Regions from separate parts of the Shewanella sp. VB17 genome, predicted to be linked through region 4. Evidence: predicted binding sites of a transcription regulator. Region 4 holds the regulator's gene; each other region holds the start of a gene.
What was found. Region 4 encodes sigma-54, which starts transcription at its own class of promoters, with help from an activator protein. Its sites were predicted from a motif close to GTTGGCACGNNNNTNGNNT; they were not measured.

Region 1: HQQ94_RS00770 (FlgO family outer membrane protein) is a predicted target of sigma-54. The motif match lies at 2,081-2,099, and genes of this name have one in related genera.
Region 2: HQQ94_RS08685 (FlgO family outer membrane protein) is a predicted target of sigma-54. The motif match lies at 1,523-1,541, and genes of this name have one in related genera.
Region 3: fliD (flagellar filament capping protein FliD) is a predicted target of sigma-54. The motif match lies at 2,167-2,185, and genes of this name have one in related genera.

Annotation. Positions count from the first base shown of each region.
Region 1 is NZ_JABRVS010000001.1:181,663-185,881, reverse strand. Features, by position in the region: gene HQQ94_RS00780 (hypothetical protein) at 1-474, shown strand, start outside; gene HQQ94_RS00775 (FlgO family outer membrane protein) at 699-1,331, opposite strand; gene HQQ94_RS00770 (FlgO family outer membrane protein) at 1,420-2,025, opposite strand; gene HQQ94_RS00765 (UPF0236 family transposase-like protein) at 2,485-3,855, shown strand; gene HQQ94_RS00760 (SPOR domain-containing protein) at 3,950-4,219, shown strand, end outside.
Region 2 is NZ_JABRVS010000001.1:2,023,778-2,027,996, forward strand. Features, by position in the region: gene HQQ94_RS08680 (GSCFA domain-containing protein) at 1-1,310, opposite strand, end outside; gene HQQ94_RS08685 (FlgO family outer membrane protein) at 1,667-2,293, shown strand; gene HQQ94_RS08690 (LPP20 family lipoprotein) at 2,290-2,736, shown strand; gene flgN (flagellar export chaperone FlgN) at 2,871-3,296, opposite strand; gene flgM (flagellar biosynthesis anti-sigma factor FlgM) at 3,302-3,622, opposite strand; gene flgA (flagellar basal body P-ring formation chaperone FlgA) at 3,705-4,219, opposite strand, start outside.
Region 3 is NZ_JABRVS010000001.1:421,210-425,428, forward strand. Features, by position in the region: gene HQQ94_RS01890 (hypothetical protein) at 1-251, shown strand, start outside; partial or broken gene HQQ94_RS01895 (Lateral flagellin) at 514-990, shown strand; partial or broken gene HQQ94_RS01900 (flagellin) at 1,417-1,695, shown strand; gene fliD (flagellar filament capping protein FliD) at 2,214-3,626, shown strand; gene fliS (flagellar export chaperone FliS) at 3,638-4,018, shown strand; gene HQQ94_RS01915 (hypothetical protein) at 3,987-4,219, shown strand, end outside.
Region 4 is NZ_JABRVS010000001.1:4,698,353-4,702,571, forward strand. Features, by position in the region: gene lptC (LPS export ABC transporter periplasmic protein LptC) at 1-11, shown strand, start outside; gene lptA (lipopolysaccharide transport periplasmic protein LptA) at 82-651, shown strand; gene lptB (LPS export ABC transporter ATP-binding protein) at 648-1,379, shown strand; gene HQQ94_RS20250 (RNA polymerase factor sigma-54) at 1,527-2,993, shown strand; gene hpf (ribosome hibernation promoting factor) at 3,109-3,396, shown strand; gene ptsN (PTS IIA-like nitrogen regulatory protein PtsN) at 3,399-3,842, shown strand; gene rapZ (RNase adapter RapZ) at 3,839-4,219, shown strand, end outside.

The DNA of each region.
Region 1 (4,219 bases), 4.5 Mb from region 4:
TTAACCTCTGCACACTCACAAACAGTGCGGTTTACCATGCGTAGAAAAGCCAAAGCGCAAGCTGCTGAATACAGATCTTATCTCATTATCGATTGCGGTATAGTACAAGATGAAGAGCAAACCAAACAAGTTAGCATAGCCCCCAGATTGATTCATAGTGTCCCCATTATTGTTCGCGTAGGTAAGCTCGATGCGGAAATCAGTTTTTCAGATTTTGACTTAACAGGCGATGATTTGTCTTTTAAATTATTGCGTAGTGGCACACGTTCAATTTATGGAAATATAGCATTATTTAATAAAAAGACTGGTGAATCAGTGTCTTCTCAATCTGGTTTGTCAATTTACCCGGAAAGCTCTAATACTGAATTTATGCTCCGTACTAAAGGAGTGCCGGTCGAAAATTTAGTTATTAAATTCAGTGAAAACCCAGATTATGGTGGTGACAAAGCAATAGAACAACCGATAGTATTGTGAGGTTATCGCAGCATAATAGTGACACTTTTGGGGCATTCATCATTGCTTGTGGCATGGTATGAAAGCACGGAAGGGGTGAACAAATTTGCATGCCGTCTCGAAACGTTAGATGTCATGAGTCGCGATGAGTGACGAATAAAAATGAGCCAGCATAGATTAACATTTAGCAACTTGCTGGCAGCGAGGTGTTATTGATAATAATCTTTATATTTAAAAGGCTTATATTAGAGTGCTTTACGATAAATCATATTGTCCTTTATTGTGATTTTTTGCTTGTTATATAACGATGGTATTGTAATATAATCCGTTACCGCAGCAATGACTCTTTGATTCTCTAGCTCTATGATACGGGCATTTACCATTAACTTATTGTTATGCTCTGAATAGGTGCCAGTTAAAAAATACTGGGCGTTTATATCACTTGGGAGGTCTTCAATATTTCTAGATAACATCACATCAGCATGGGGTGTAATTTTTATTGTGGATGAAGTTTTAAATTCAACAACACTTAAACCAGCTTGTGTTGCTAACGTGATAAAGCTTTCTTGAATCTGTAAGCCGATGAAATTTTGTTCAGCTAAACTTGAGTTATTGGTTAAATTTATGGGTAAGAAAGTACCTACAGCAACTGATTGAGCTAAGCGAATGTTTTTTGCACTAAAAAAAAGGTTATTAGCTAAATTGGTAACATTTTTATGAATTAACATTTGCTCATTATCACATGTAATAATAGAAGTGTTTTTCTCATCTGTATCCTTGTCGTCATCGGCCCAGAAATGTTCATCGCTATTAAAACTGGTGCATGCACTTAGTAAATTAAGTATAAGAAATGGTAAAAATAAGGTGTTACATTTCATAAAATAGCCTTAAATATATTGTTAGCCTATTCATTACGTATATGCTTCATTATGACTGCACAGCAATCGATAATAAATTGAAGGATAACTAAATTAAATAAAGTGGTAAAAGCTTAGCCGTGGAAGCAACAACTTTTTTACTTTCAATGTCTATAACTCTTGCATAAATCATAATTCCATTGCTTGTTTTTCTCATCGTCCCCTTTAATACATAGCCAATATCGTCATAGCCTGATGATTTTTCTAAATAGGTTAAATAGTCTGTTTGGTAATCAATTGATATATTAGCCCAAAGTAGCTCTGCTGTAGGCAATCCAATGTTTTGCATATCAATAATAAAAGCTTCAGCCAAGTCTATAGCGAAGTTAGGATTAGAGGATCCTATCGCAGATAATGATACAAAAGGAGGAACTACAATTGATTTTGCTATCTTTTTTCTTGATAACTTTTGATGTAAACGATAAACCATTTGCTCAGTGTACTCATTGAGCGTTTGAAAGCTTCTTTCAGATTGAAAGTCATGATACGTTTTCTCAGTGCTCACTGCCATTTCTTGCTCTAGCTCAGCATCAACGCATTTATAAAATTCACCTTTATCATTGGCACATAACCGCGTTGTGTCATCAAGGGTTGCACAACCCGCTGCTAGCAGAGTAACGAACAGTAAGCTATAAGTTTGAAGTGATTTTTTCATGGCTTTTCCATTGTATAAAGGAAATGTTATGTTGTTAACAATCAATGTGTAATCTATGCATTTTATAAGCCAACACTGACTATTAGCTTTAATATAAATAATTTAATGCTAATATTTAAATTAAAAGTCATCTATTTGAATGCTATTAAGTTGATTTTTTTAGTGTTTTACTATCTTTAATAAAGGATAGCTCATTAATTTTACTATTTGTGCAAATGCTAACTTCTAGTCAAAATGTTGACCATTGCAGTTATTTTTTAGATACCGTGTTGACTACGTCACTACCAAGTACGGTAAATATTGCCAATGCGAGTTTGTTCCTCGTGAAAAAAACGGCTTTGAATTTACAATGAAGACTTAAAAGGTTGGCAGAAAAATATAGTTACACGTGTAATTGAATTGTATGCTTAATAGGCTATGCTTTGATTTGATTGAGAGAATTGGATAAGCGAGCCTAATATGAATCTTAGCGTGCGTGTCATTGTTGAAACCATAAATGAGGCTGGCGAGGTAAAATCTCACTCGATCATAAATATTAAACCCGTGATCCCACCTAGCTCTTTAGCTGCTCTAGGGTATCGACAAGCTGAGCAGATAGAAATGCTTCAATATATTCAACAGGCACTCCTTGATGAACAATCGTATTTTCTGCAAGAGGACACTCCAAAGTGCCCACGCTGCAATAATAAAATTACCCGTAATGGTTACGTGAAATCAAACTTTCATGGCGTTTACACAGATCATAAAGTCTCCACCAGAAAGCAAATCTGCCTCAAATGTAAATGGAAAAGTATACCCAGTATCGATTCACTTTTTGGCTGCGCTATTCACCCAGATCTTGCTAGGGTTCAAACTGAAATGGGCGCGAAATACAGTTACCGGGATGCGGAGCATGTACTGGCGTTACTTTCTTCTAAGAAGCGAAGTATTAATAACCATGAGCGGATTAAGAAAACCACTGAATGCATTGGTGAATACCTAAGCTTATTATCACGTAATGATAACATCATCCAACCTCAAGTAGCTGATAACCTGTGTATTCAAGTAGATGGAGGATACGTCAATACTGTTGAAGCTGATAAAAATTGCTTTGAAGTTATGACCGCGGTGATTTTTGATCCAGAATTGATTGATTACGGCGGGGGGAAGCTAAAGCGCAATGGTCCAGTTTCAAGCTTAAGGGGGAGGTTAATCAGTAAACACAGCGCCGCCTCGGCATTGGCTGATCAACAATCTTATCTTAAACAGACAGCTCTTGAGTCAGCCATAAAGCAAGGTATGACCAAAGATACCTCAATCACAGCAATATGTGGTGGTACTGATAATTGTTGGAATGTAATCGATGCGATAGCGCCCCATTGCCATGATGTAACACGGATACTAGATTGGTTTGATATTGTCATGAAATTTGAGAATCTATCACTAAAAAACAAACGATTACGAGAAAAAGCCAAACGCGCTAAATGGCATTTATGGCGAGGGTATCCTGATAGAGCAATCATCCGGCTTGAGGAAATAAAAAATAATCTTAATGAAAAAAATGACCTGCAAAATATAACTAAGCTATTAAGTTATATAAACAATAATCTTGGCTATATTATTGACTACCGACAGCGTCACAAAAATGGGTTGATTTTCACTAGTCAGTTATCAGAATCAACCGTAGAAAGTTTAATTAATCAGCGTTGTCATCGACAACAACATATGAGGTGGTCACGTAAAGGCTTGCATTTTCTACTTCAGGTGAGAGCTTCAATATCCACTAATAATAGCTGGCAAGAACATTGGGAATGCTATGTCAGTAAAGCGATGTCTAAAACGGCAGCATAATAATAAAAATAATGAGATTTCCTTAAATATATTTATTACATATATGCATATTTGTATTTTTAGTAATAAAAAAACAGCTAAGGAGCAGTAAACAATGTCAATGAAATGTCATTCTATTAAACCGCCACTTAAGCTGAAATGTATTCTGTCCCTTATTTTTGTGTTTAGTTTATTTACTTTGCTAGCTAATCAGGCTTTTGCCGAAGTCGCATTCAAAGAAGTTCAGCTAGTAGAAGAAGAGCTTTTATTGCTTGATGTAAAGTTAAATAGTGACTATGTTGCTAGCTCTATTGATGCTTTTCCTCATCAAGATAGAACGTTAATCGCAATAGAGCCATTATTTGATTCTTTAAATATAAATTAT
Region 2 (4,219 bases), 2.7 Mb from region 4:
GATGTTGTCCCGCTTTGCTCATGATTGTGTAAATTGCCCAATATGGCGGACCATAGTTTTCTTGATATTGCACTTTCTAAGGGGACAAAATATTCGGTATCGCAAATAGAAAATTTCTTGTTTGAGAATCCAGATCCATTCATCACCATGCCGCCACAATGTTGAATACTTATATTGTTAAATGCGTTGGATAGTTTACTCATATGACTGTCACCAAAGAGAGTTACATTGTATTTTGTTTGCGGTACTTGGATAGTGTTTAGTCTCTTTGTTGTTTCGAGTAGCTCTTCTTCGCATACCACTTCATTGTTGTCTGGACGGTTAACTTTAGCTTGCAAGAGGTTAATTTTCTGCTCTTGGCGTGGTTGAGCTAAAACCGTTTTATCAATGACACTGCGGAAGTGTTGCATCACATAGTTTATGGCTTGTGGGGTGACCGATCTTAAGTTGGTTTCAAATCTAAAATCTTGAGCGCAAGGGACTGTAATGATCTCGTAAGATGGAAAGTAAGAAAAACGAGGGTTATTATCACTTAAAAAACCTGCAACAGTTCGCAGTAATGATTTAGAGTGCTGATTTGCGACCATTATATGCTTGTCGGTCATAGTCGCAGTCAAAGGGACGGGAGACACGGTCAAAATGATGTGGATGTTAGGGTTTATAGCGTTAAGTTGACTGGCAATATCTTCAAGATCGCCACGGAGTTCTTCATAACTGAAGTTGTGAAATTGATAAATGGAGTCATCGAATAAGCCTGATATGACGCCGGGACAACTTGGGTAGTAGACATCATTGCTATCTTTCCAAGCTTCGGTTAAACCAAGTGTTAATATCAGTACATCAGTTTCAACGAGAGTGGTCCTCATTTCTGCTGCGGCTGCAATTCTAGCAGCAACTAAGTCAGTTTGTGAATCAAAGCCAGCTGGGTTAAAGCTGGGTCTTAACAAGTCATAGAATTTATTATTGTCGATGTAAATGGCACTATTTGTGTCGAATGGCTTTCGAGCATAATTAATATTAAGCCACTGTAGCAGGCATCTAGGAGTATATAAATTGCCAAAGGCAAAACTGGAGACTTGCTGCATTTCAAGCTTGCTTTGATTAAATCGGTATCCACCAGCATTAAGCCACTGTCCTACATGTTGAGCAAAGCAAGAACCAATGGATGAAATTCGGGGGTTGTTAATATTCAATGTAATTTGATGTAGTAGGGGGAAAATATCTTGACCCAGCGTAATACTAGCAACTGCTGTTCGCCAAAATGAGGCCTCACCTTTATCGTTATAGGGTGTAGAATATGTTCCTTGCATAATGTGTTATCTCCATATTTTAAAAAGTTAAATGGCAATAATGTACGGCATTTATCTGACGGATATTCTGTATTGTTTGCTTAGCTGGCAATTATCGTGCCTATTAAAGTAGGATAACTAAAATAACTAACCATACTGTTAGGCTTAAAATGGTCGATAAATGGCTGTCACTGAGGTATTTAGTTATTGGGGGGGCAAATAATCACTGAAATCTTGGCTTGATATTTGCAGCTAAAGTTTATTCTTGGTCATTATGTTGACAGAGTGGGAATTCCCCGCCTTATTGACGACTTATTGTTGATATGGGCATTGGGGACTCCGTCAAATGTTTTTGGTGTTTTATTTAGGACATAGCCATGCGTATCGCGTTTCTGTTGTCGTTTTATTTATTACTTTATGGGTGTGCTCAGAGTGAGAAACTGGATAAGGTCGCTTTTGCCGATGGCAATAGTTTGCCGTTAACGTCAGGCATCAATCATATATCTCAACAGATAGTGAATGAATTGGTGTTGCGAAATGATGCCTTACGGGCAAATCAACCTTTGCTAGTAGCAACGCCTGTGTTGTTAACAGATTTTAATCAGACCAGCGTATTAGGCTTGCAATTACAGCAAGGTTTTATAGCTGCGATGCACGATCATCAGTTTAATTTGGTTGATATTAATGTCGGAGACAACATTCGTGTGACACCCCAAGGAGATTTTTTATTGACCCGAAATTGGCAACAATTGCCGACCGATATTGCGGTTGAACACGTGTTAGTATCGACCATGAGCATGAATAATGGAGGCATGGTTGTGAATGCTAGAATTATTAATATTATCAATAATCGTGTGGTATCTGCTTCTCAAGCGAATGTTGAATTGGCGAATGTGCCAGGTTATTTAATGCCTTCACAAAAGTTGGTCTCTCAAGAGGGGTTATTGTATCGAGATAGCCAGATGGGAGCGAAAGAAGTTAGGGTGATGGGAGATTTGAAATGAATATATGGTTCATCGTCATAATGCTGATATTGTCAGCTTGTGCATCTGAAGATAGATACATAGAGTGGGAAATTCAACAGCCAGAGAGTTTTCCCAAGTTAACAGCTATAGGCTACGCAACATTAGCTTCTCAGCCTTCAAAAGATAAGTCACAACGGGTTTTGATGGCAATGAAAGCATCGAAAATAGCCGCCTATCGTGAGCTAGCTGAACAGGTTTATGGTCAAGAATTATCTGCTAGCAGTAAGGTTAATGAATGGATGTTGACTGATGATATGATTCAAGCTTCTGTAACGGGGATTATTAGAGGTGCTAAAGTGGTAAAAAGCTATCCTGCTGGTGAGCACTATGTTACAGAGTTAGAGCTTGATTTTTCTCAAGTTTGGGCTTTGTACCAACAAAATAACCCTATTCAAAAAATTAAGGATGTGACTTATTTTTAATAAAAATAAGTGTTGCTATGTGATTGATTGTTGAGTGGGTAAGACGTTTTTTCATGTCAGTATGTTAGGCCTGATTACCTATTGAGACTATCTTCTGTGGCGAGTTGATTCTCACCATCACCCTTACTGTATGTTTAGGCTTTTAGATCGTTGCCTAATGAAGGTATGGTTGATGTCTCGCCTTTGCCATTGTAGGTGAGACTCGATGCATTACGACTTACTTGTAAAGCCTGGGCAAAACGATTAACACTGGCGATACTCAGTTCTATTAGACTGGTATTTTCAATATTCAATTGCTGACATTCTGCAAGTTGTACTTTGGCTATTTGTACTTGTTTAGCTAGAGAAGGATCTGTTGATAGCTGAGATAAGTCTGCTTGAGTAGATAATAGGCTATCATTGGCTTTAAGGGCGTCAAGCGATTGAGCTTTACAGGAAGCGAGAGACAGTAATTTTTCAGCATCTTGTTCAATTAATGCATCTTTTTCGGCTGATATTGTGACTTTCAACTCTTGTAATAGCTGATGTTGTTTTTCAATGATACTGGCTAGCTGACTCATAATAATTAGTCGATATCCTTAAGTTCATTTTCAAAAATAGCAATGTTGCTGGCTAACTTTTCAGCATCAATCTTATAACGTCCTTCTGCAATAGCAAGCTTAATTTCAGCCACTTTTTCTTGATCAATCTCTGGTACAGTGCCCAATTGCGTTTGAATTTTTTGCAATTGTTGAGCTTGAGTCGTGATTGAAACAGAATCACTTTTTGATGATGCACTAGCCGATTCAGGGCTATTGCCTGTTTGATCCGTTTTTGGATCGGTTTTATTTGTTGAGACTTTGCTAATATTAGCAGCGGTATTTATTTGTTTAATATCAATAGCCATTGTGAGGCTCCAGAAGTAAAAAAAGAAGAACATATTCTCATATCGGCAATGATAGTGAGAGCTTTAGTTATTTTTTTCATTTTTACATTCTTACCTCAACTTCACCCACTCCGATGACAGTGGCATACAGGTTCTTATTCGAATGCATATTCTTAATACCAATCCTATCACCTAAATTACCATCTCGTAGCGCTTGTCCTACGGTTTTTATTATTAGATTCGAAGATCGTGCTGATATAGATACAGTATCTCCTTTACAGACGAAACACAAATTGTCACTAAAAATGGGGAGATTAGCAGGAATACGTCTTTTTACGCGAGTGCCAATGACTTGTTCGATGGTATCGAATTGCTGGCCTCTTAGGTTGCTTTGATCGACATATTGGATGGCAATATTTGTGCGAGTAAGTAAGTCACCAGAGCCTAACAGCTCTCTTGCCACAACAACGGGGTAGAGAATATCCACACGCACAGCGATAAATATCTGCCATGGGTAATCAAGTTGTGGGCTGTTACAACTTATTTTGACGGTATTGGTTCGCTTTATTGCTCGGTTTGTCGCGAGCGCTGCAATGATCGGTGGTAAGCAAGGGGGAA
Region 3 (4,219 bases), 4.3 Mb from region 4:
TCAAACACACCACGGCTAAAATCGATAAATCCCTGTTTAAACTCCAACAGCAACTTCGCGAGCTTAATCAGTCAAGCAGCAAGATACAAAGGCAGCTGCAGCGAGCCCACACCTACAATGCCCATGAACTCGAACAAATGCTGTTGCACTTAGCGCCGTTAATGCAAGCCAATCCCTTTTCATTGCAAATGCGCTCAATCATGGCGCAGGCTAACGTCACCCGCTTACAGGTATCATCGCTGCTAGAATAGATAGGTAAGCAAAATATCCATAAACTTAATCCTTTCTCTTTCTTCTCGCTGTCATTCATCATCGTATCTGCAAAAATGCAGTAAAATTTGAGCGGTCACATCAATAGTTAAATAAAAAGTAAAAATAAATATCGCAATATAAACAATACTTTACAAATAACTCTTCATTTATTTTTATTAACATCTTTCAGTTTGTTAAGCCGATGTCGTTTTAATACTGTAGATACACAATAAGTTACTTAAACATTTAAAGGAAGACATTATGCTATCTGTTATGACTAATAATTCGTCAAACATCGCCCAAAACTCAGTCAATAAAAACGCCGACCTACTTAGCAACGCCATGGAGCGTCTGTCAACGGGTCTGCGTATCAACAGCGCCGCTGACGATGCTGCGGGTTTACAAATCGCCACGCGTATGAATGCCAACGTCACTGGCATGGAAACCGCTAACCGTAACGTATCCGATGCCACCTCTATGCTGCAAACCGCCGATGGCTCGTTAGATGAGCTCAACACCATTGCTAACCGCATGAAAGAGCTCACCACCCAAGCGGCAAACGGTGTTAACACCAGTAAAGATCTTGTGGCACTCAATAACGAGTTTAAAGAGCTAGGCGCTGAAATGGTCCGCATCGTGGAAGAGACCACTTATGCGGGCAATGACTTGTTTGGCAAACTCGACGGCACTGGCACAACATTCCAAATCGGTGCTGGCTCAGATGAAACCCTCAATGTCGGCATCGACAGCCAGGGCCTTAAAGACGCAATAGGAGAATTGGCTAAGGGCTTAGGCGCCGTCACAGCTGACTTTGACAATCGAACTGAAGACGTAGCAGAACTAGCAAAACAAGAAGATGAAATAGTAGCCAGACAGCTCGTCATAGATGCAAAAGAGAATGGCTTGGACAAGACAGCTATAAACACTGCGGAGGGTGACCTCGTGATCGCTCAAACTACTTATGATGCGATACCGACTCCGAGTGCAGCTGAAGTTGCTACGCTTGCTACAGCGAAGAAAGCTGTAACCGATGCTAAAGCAGACTTTCTGGTTGATAACAAAGATGCTTTGGCTGCTATAGCTGAAGATCAAAAATCACTTGATACAGATCAAAAATCCCTTGATAAAGCTAAAACAGAACTGGATAAACTTGCCGCTGCTGCTGGTGGTACAGCCTCTATCGATAGCGTCAATGACATGATTGACACTATTGGTGAGCAACGCTCAGACTTGGGTGCCAACATCAACCGCTTGGGTCACACCGCCTCTAACTTGGCCAATGTGACTGAAAACACTAAAGCCGCTTCTGGCCGTATTATGGACGCTGATTTTGCTGCAGAAACTGCCAGCATGACTAAGAACCAGTTACTGGTACAAGCGGGCACTAAAATCTTGTCATCTGCCAACCAAAACACTGGCTTGGTGATGGGTCTATTACGTTAAGCTAAACGTTACTGATTATAAGTGCTGGCTATACATCTGATTGATGGGTAGAGCGAGTTCGCTGTATCGCAAGATGTCTAGTCAATGCTGTATGTCATGCAATATGTAAGGGGCGTTTAGCCCCTTTTTTATGGCTGTTTTCTATGGCTGTTTTCTATTGCTGTTTTTCTATGGTTTTTTTAGCATTTTAGCCACATCAACTTTTTAACCACCTTATCTGCAGTTATTCCTTTAGCCCGCCTTGGCTGAGGTCGCCTTATTAAGCTGTACCAGTCTTAATGTCAATCATTGATTCAATCATGGATTCAATCATGGATTCGATGGTTAGCGTGCATGGCGTTGACTTGCACAATGATGCAGTTGGCTCTAGTTGAGGAAGCACTACTTCCCCACGAGGTAACACAGGCGGAAAATTGCTTGATACAAGACGATACAAATAACCATTAAATCAATAAAAATCAAAGCTTAAACCTTGGCATGAAGTTTGCTTTGTCAGTTTGAATAATCAGGAGATAAATATGATTTCAGGTATGAGTGGGGCAAGCTTCGCCCAACAGGTGATCAAAGCTGAACGCATGGGTAAAGATCAGCTATTAAAAAACACCATGGTCAAGCATAAAACTCAGGTCGATGCCTATGAAATACTCGAGCGCACCCTGAAACAGGTCAGCCGTGACTTAAAAAAGCTCGACGGCGAAGCGTTTGACACTAAAACCGCGACAATAACAGATAACAATGCCTCGATTAACGTCACTAAAGATGCGCCAACGGGCAGTTATGATTTGTCGGTTAAGCAGCTAGCACAAGCGCACCAAATCTCGAAAAGCTTTGCCAGCGAAGAGGCGTTATTGCCCACCACTGGCACGCTGACCATCCAAGTGGGACCTGATGTTAAGGACACGCTCAACCTAGACATGGCAGTCATCAATGCCAGTGGCACTGCGACAGTGGCGAACCTTGCAGCTTACATCAATCAAGATGAAATGAATCCTGGAGTACAGGCCTCATTGGTGCGCACTGGCGGGCAAGTAGAGCTAATGCTGTCAGCAACATCAAGCGGCGCCGACAGCAGTATCAAGCTTGAAATGAACGACTCTGGTGATGACGCTGATTGGAGTACGGTTGAGCGCCGCGCCGCCCAAGACGCGCAAGTGTCTCTTAACGGTATTGAGATTAACAGCAGCAGCAACACCCTAGATAATGTGGTCGATGGCGTGTCTATTGAGCTAAATAAAGCCCATAAAACCGGAGAGACCAGCCGCATTAATATCAAGGCAGATACCGATGCGACAGAACAAGCGGTCAGTGATTTTGTTGATACCTTCAATGATTTGATGGATGAAATCGATAAGTTAACGCGCTCCATGGGCAGCGCTGAACTTGACAAGCTTAACGAAGACAAAGCCGATAGAAAAGATAAAGCCGATAGAAAAGACAAGGATAATGACAAAGAGGATAAAAAAACAAGTCGAACCTCATCTATCTCAGAAAAAAACCTCGGGGTGCTCAAAGGTGATTCAAGTATTCGGATGCTACAAAACAGCATGCGAAATAGCATTTTTGAGTCCAGCCCCAATGGCATGCGTTTATCCGATATCGGCATCGAAATCAGCCGCGATGGTAAATTAACCATTGATGATAAAAAACTCACCCAATCCCTCAAAGACGATGCCACAGCTGTGCAAGCCATGTTTACCGACAGCGGCAGTTACGTCGACAAGATCAATAGCATCGTTAAACCTTTTACTGAATCTAGCGGCTACTTAGATCTAAAACAAGAAAATCTAGACCAGCAGATATCTCGGGTTGAGGACAATATGTCGCGCCATAATTACCAGATGAAGCAAAGATATCAAATTTACCTCACCCAATTTACCGCAATGGAGGCCACCGTGAGTCAACTCAATTCGGCCAGCTCATTGTTTTACTAAGGAACACAATAATGCTAAATGAGCACGATCCCTTTAATGCCTATAAACAAACTAGCCTAGATGCCAGAGCCGCGGCGGCAAATCCCCATGAAATGGTGCGCATGTTACTCGATGGTTTATTAGATGAAATCGAGCGTGCCAGTGGTTTTATGCAAAGGCGCAGCTTCGAAGATAAAGGTAAGAGTGTGAATAAGTGCCTCAATATCGTCCATGGCCTTAGCTCTATGCTCGATCTCGATAATGGCGGTGAAGTGGCCAGTAGCTTGAATCGCCTTTACGACTATTGCAGCCGACAACTGGTTACCGCCAGTGTTGAGAATAGTTCATCGGCTTTAGACCCCATCATTAAGGTAATTGAAAATGTCAGAGCTGGCTGGGCCAATCTCAATTGAGGTGTGGCAACGATTTGAAACCGCATTGCAAGCGCAAGCTGATGCACAAGATTGGGACAAGTTGGTGAAGGTTAATCGCTTAATGATCAATGCATTGAAAAAAGCGGGTAACCCTATCACCCCGAGTCAATTGGCGGCCCGAAAATCTCTGGCTAACACCCATGCACATATAGTGCAGGGGCTCAATATTGCACAGGCAAA
Region 4 (4,219 bases):
AACCACAGTGATGGCGATCATTTTGTCACCGTAAAACCGGACGACACACGCATCATTAACATCGTCAAATTGAAGGGCTTTATGAAAAAAAATATCAGTATAATAACAGCTTTACTCTGCTTTATCAGCACTCCTAATTTAGCAAAAGTCAATGATTTAACACAGGAAGTCAAAATATCTGCAGCAAGTCAGGAAGCAGATATAAAAAATAATCAAATTATATTTAATGGCCCAGTTGAAGTCACACAAGGCTCTGTCAAAATTAATGCTGATAAACTGCGGGCTTTCACTGAAGAAGGCACCAGCGGACGTATTTTAATCGCGAGCGGCAATCCGGCAACCTACTCACAGATAATGGAAGACGGCAAACCTGCATCGGCAAATGCACAAGAAATCCGCTATGAGCTATCTAAGCGTACCCTAACTTTGAACGGTAATGCTACGCTCGAGCAAGATGGAAGTCAGGTCACAGGCGATCAGATCTTATATAATCTCGCCGAACAAAAACTCATCGCGAAAAGCACAGGCGATGAACGGGTGATCACCATCATCCGACCTGAAAATTACCAACAAGAATCTAAACCTCAAACCAAACCTGAGCAGCCAATTGACCCCATTGACCCGGCATTAAACAGTCAGGAACAAGAATGAAAGATTTGACATTAAAAGCAATCAATCTTGCTAAAAGTTATAAAAATAGAGCCGTAGTACAAGATGTGAGTTTACGTGTTAAAACAGGTCAGATTGTCGGGCTATTAGGCCCAAATGGCGCCGGGAAAACAACCACTTTTTATATGGTCGTAGGACTGGTGCAAAGTGATAAAGGCCGGATATTCATTAATGATGATGATCTCACTTTAGATCCTATCCATCTTCGCGCCCGCAAAGGCATAGGTTATCTACCGCAAGAGGCCAGTATTTTTAGAAAACTGTCTGTTCGAGACAATATTATGGCCGTATTACAAACTCGAAAAGAACTTAATCGTAATGAACGTGAAGTGCAATTAGAGCACCTTCTTGAAGAGTTTCACATTACCCATATTCGCGATAGCCAAGGCATGACACTCTCTGGTGGTGAAAGAAGACGAGTAGAAATCGCGAGAGCATTAGCAGCCAATCCAAAGTTTATTTTACTTGATGAGCCTTTTGCAGGTGTCGATCCTATTTCTGTTATTGATATAAAAAAAATTATTTTACAACTCAAGAGTCGCGGTTTAGGGGTACTCATTACAGATCACAACGTACGAGAAACATTAGACGTTTGTGAACATGCATACATTGTCAGTCACGGAAATTTAATTGCCGAAGGAACGCCTGCTGAAATCTTAGACAATCAACAAGTTCGAGCAGTGTACTTAGGTGAGCAATTCAAGCTATAGTTAATCAAAGGAGAGATTTACGCTAATAAATACGTATCAAATAACATCATGAGTGATACTAATGCAGTGTATTTAGGGAGATGAACTCCACACATAACTCCAGCAGGCTTTCTCATTTTATCAGTACCAAGAAGGGAATAGCAGTACATGAAAGCGTCACTCCAGCTAAAAATGGGTCAACAGTTAACCATGACTCCTCAGCTACAACAGGCTATTCGTCTCTTGCAGCTGTCGTCACTGGAACTACAACAAGAGATCCAGCAAGCATTAGATTCAAATCCGCTACTTGAGTTGGATGAAGAACAAGCCAATGTAAAAAACGACAATGAATCAGATTTAAACAACACTGCCGATACTGACACTGAAGCTGAAAAAGATAACTCCACGCTTGACACGTCCGATGCCCTCACTCAGGATTCTATGCCTGAAGACCTGCCTATGGACACAACCTGGGATGAGGTTTACACCGCCAGCCAAAACTCCAGTTCAGGGGCCATGCGTAATGATGACCTTCCTTTTCAAGGCGAAACCAGTGAAGGGTTATATGAGCATCTTGAGTGGCAAAAAAATTTAACCCCTTTTTCTGATAATGACTTGGCTATTGCTACTGCCATTATCGATGCGATTGATGAACGTGGTTACCTCACACAAAGTACTGACGATATATTAGAAGCGATGGGTGATCCTGACATAGAGCTTGATGAGATTGAAGCCGTGCTTAAGCGTGTGCAACATTTTGATCCTATTGGCGTCGCAGCTCGCGATCTCAGTGAATGTCTATTTATCCAGCTCGCTCAGTATGCTGATACGACTCCTCATATAGACAATGCTAGGTTACTGATTAAGGAATATTTAGATCTCATCGCAGGTCGAGACTTCCGCCTCTTAATGCGAAAAACAAAATTAAAAGAAGATGATTTAAGACAAGCAATAGCGTTGATCCAAACACTAACACCGCGCCCTGGGCTTGCCATTACACGAAGCCGTGATGAGTATGTTATCCCCGATGTCACTGTTACGAAGAAGAAAGGTCGCTGGGTCGTCGAGCTAAACCCAGATCACATGCCAAAAATAAATGTTAATCAACATTATGCTTCCATGGCTCGCAGTACTAAGAGTCAAGTCGATAGTCAATTTATCCGTGGACACTTACAAGAAGCCAAGTGGTTTATCAAAAGTATAGAAAGTCGAAATGAGACTCTTCTTAAAGTCTCTAACTGTATTGTTAAGTTCCAACAAGGCTTCTTTGAATACGGTGAAGAAGCGATGAAACCTATGGTGTTAAATGACATAGCTGAAGAAGTCGAAATGCATGAATCGACTATATCTCGTGTCACAACGCAAAAATATATGCACACTCCTAAAGGCATATTTGAGCTAAAATATTTCTTCTCAAGCCACGTGGGGACTGATGATGGTGGCGAATGTTCATCAACCGCGATTCGCGCCTTTATTAAAAAGCTAGTTGCAGCAGAAAATCAGCAAAAGCCATTAAGTGATAGTAAAATGGTACTATTATTAGCTGATCAAGGTATCAAGGTAGCGAGACGAACCATCGCCAAGTATCGAGAAGCGATGCTAATCCCGCCATCAAATCAAAGAAAGAGTTTATAGAGAATTAACATATTGAGGTTAATCATTTAGGCATATTATTTAATGCATAAATAGCAATATTCACCTCAAGGTAACGAGCACATTTTAACATAATCGAAACTGGAGGAGTATTTCTATGCAAATAAACGTCACTGGGCATCACATTGAAATTACTAAATCATTACGTCAATATATTGAAGAAAAATTTTCAAAGCTTGAACGACATTTCGATCAGATCAATAATGTGCACGTTATTTTAAATGTTCAGAAAATGCAGCAGAAAGCAGAGGCTAAACTCCACCTTGCTGGTGGTGAAGTTTTTGCAACCTCAGAACACACTGACATGTATACTGCAATCGACTCCCTGATAGATAAGCTCGACCGTCAGGTTATTAAACACAAAGAGAAGCAAATAAAACATTAACCATGGAATTAAGTACCATCCTGCAGCCGGAGTGCACAACTTGCGCCACTCCGGGCAGTAAGAAAAAAGTACTGGAACTCATCAGCGATCTTATTGCTGCCCAGTACCCTAGCCTTTCCTCTCAAGAGATTTTTGAAAGTCTTTTAACGAGAGAGAAAATGGGCAGCACAGGTATAGGTAATGGTATAGCGATTCCACATGGAAGGTTAACCAATATTAGTCACCCCGTTGCAGTATTTATTAAATGCGAGGAGCCAATCCCTTTTGATTCAATTGATAATCAGCCGGTAGATATATTATTTGCACTACTAGTGCCTGCTGATCAATGTGAACAGCACTTAAGCACCTTGTCTGCTATGGCGCAGAAACTGAACGATAAAGTAATTTTAAAACAATTACGAAAAACACAAGATGGATCAGAACTTTATCAGGTGATAACACAATGAAACTGGTTATGGTATCCGGCCGTTCCGGATCGGGTAAATCTGTTGTCCTTAGGGTATTGGAGGATCTAGGCTACTACTGTGTCGACAATCTTCCTCTAACATTGATGGACAAGTTACTTGAACAGCTCAAAGGAAGCACTGAGCTTGTCGCTATTAGCGTAGATGTTCGTAATATACACGAGACTGAATTAAAGACACAACTTTCAAAGTTACCTGAGGGCACTGAACTGTTAAGTTTTTTTCTCAATTCTAGAGATGATATTCTGCTTAAACGTTACAGTGAAACTCGTCGCCTCCACCCGCTATCGAGAAGTAAAACATCACTAAAGGAGGCCATAGATCAAGAACGAGTATTATTGGAGCCCGTCTCTAAACTG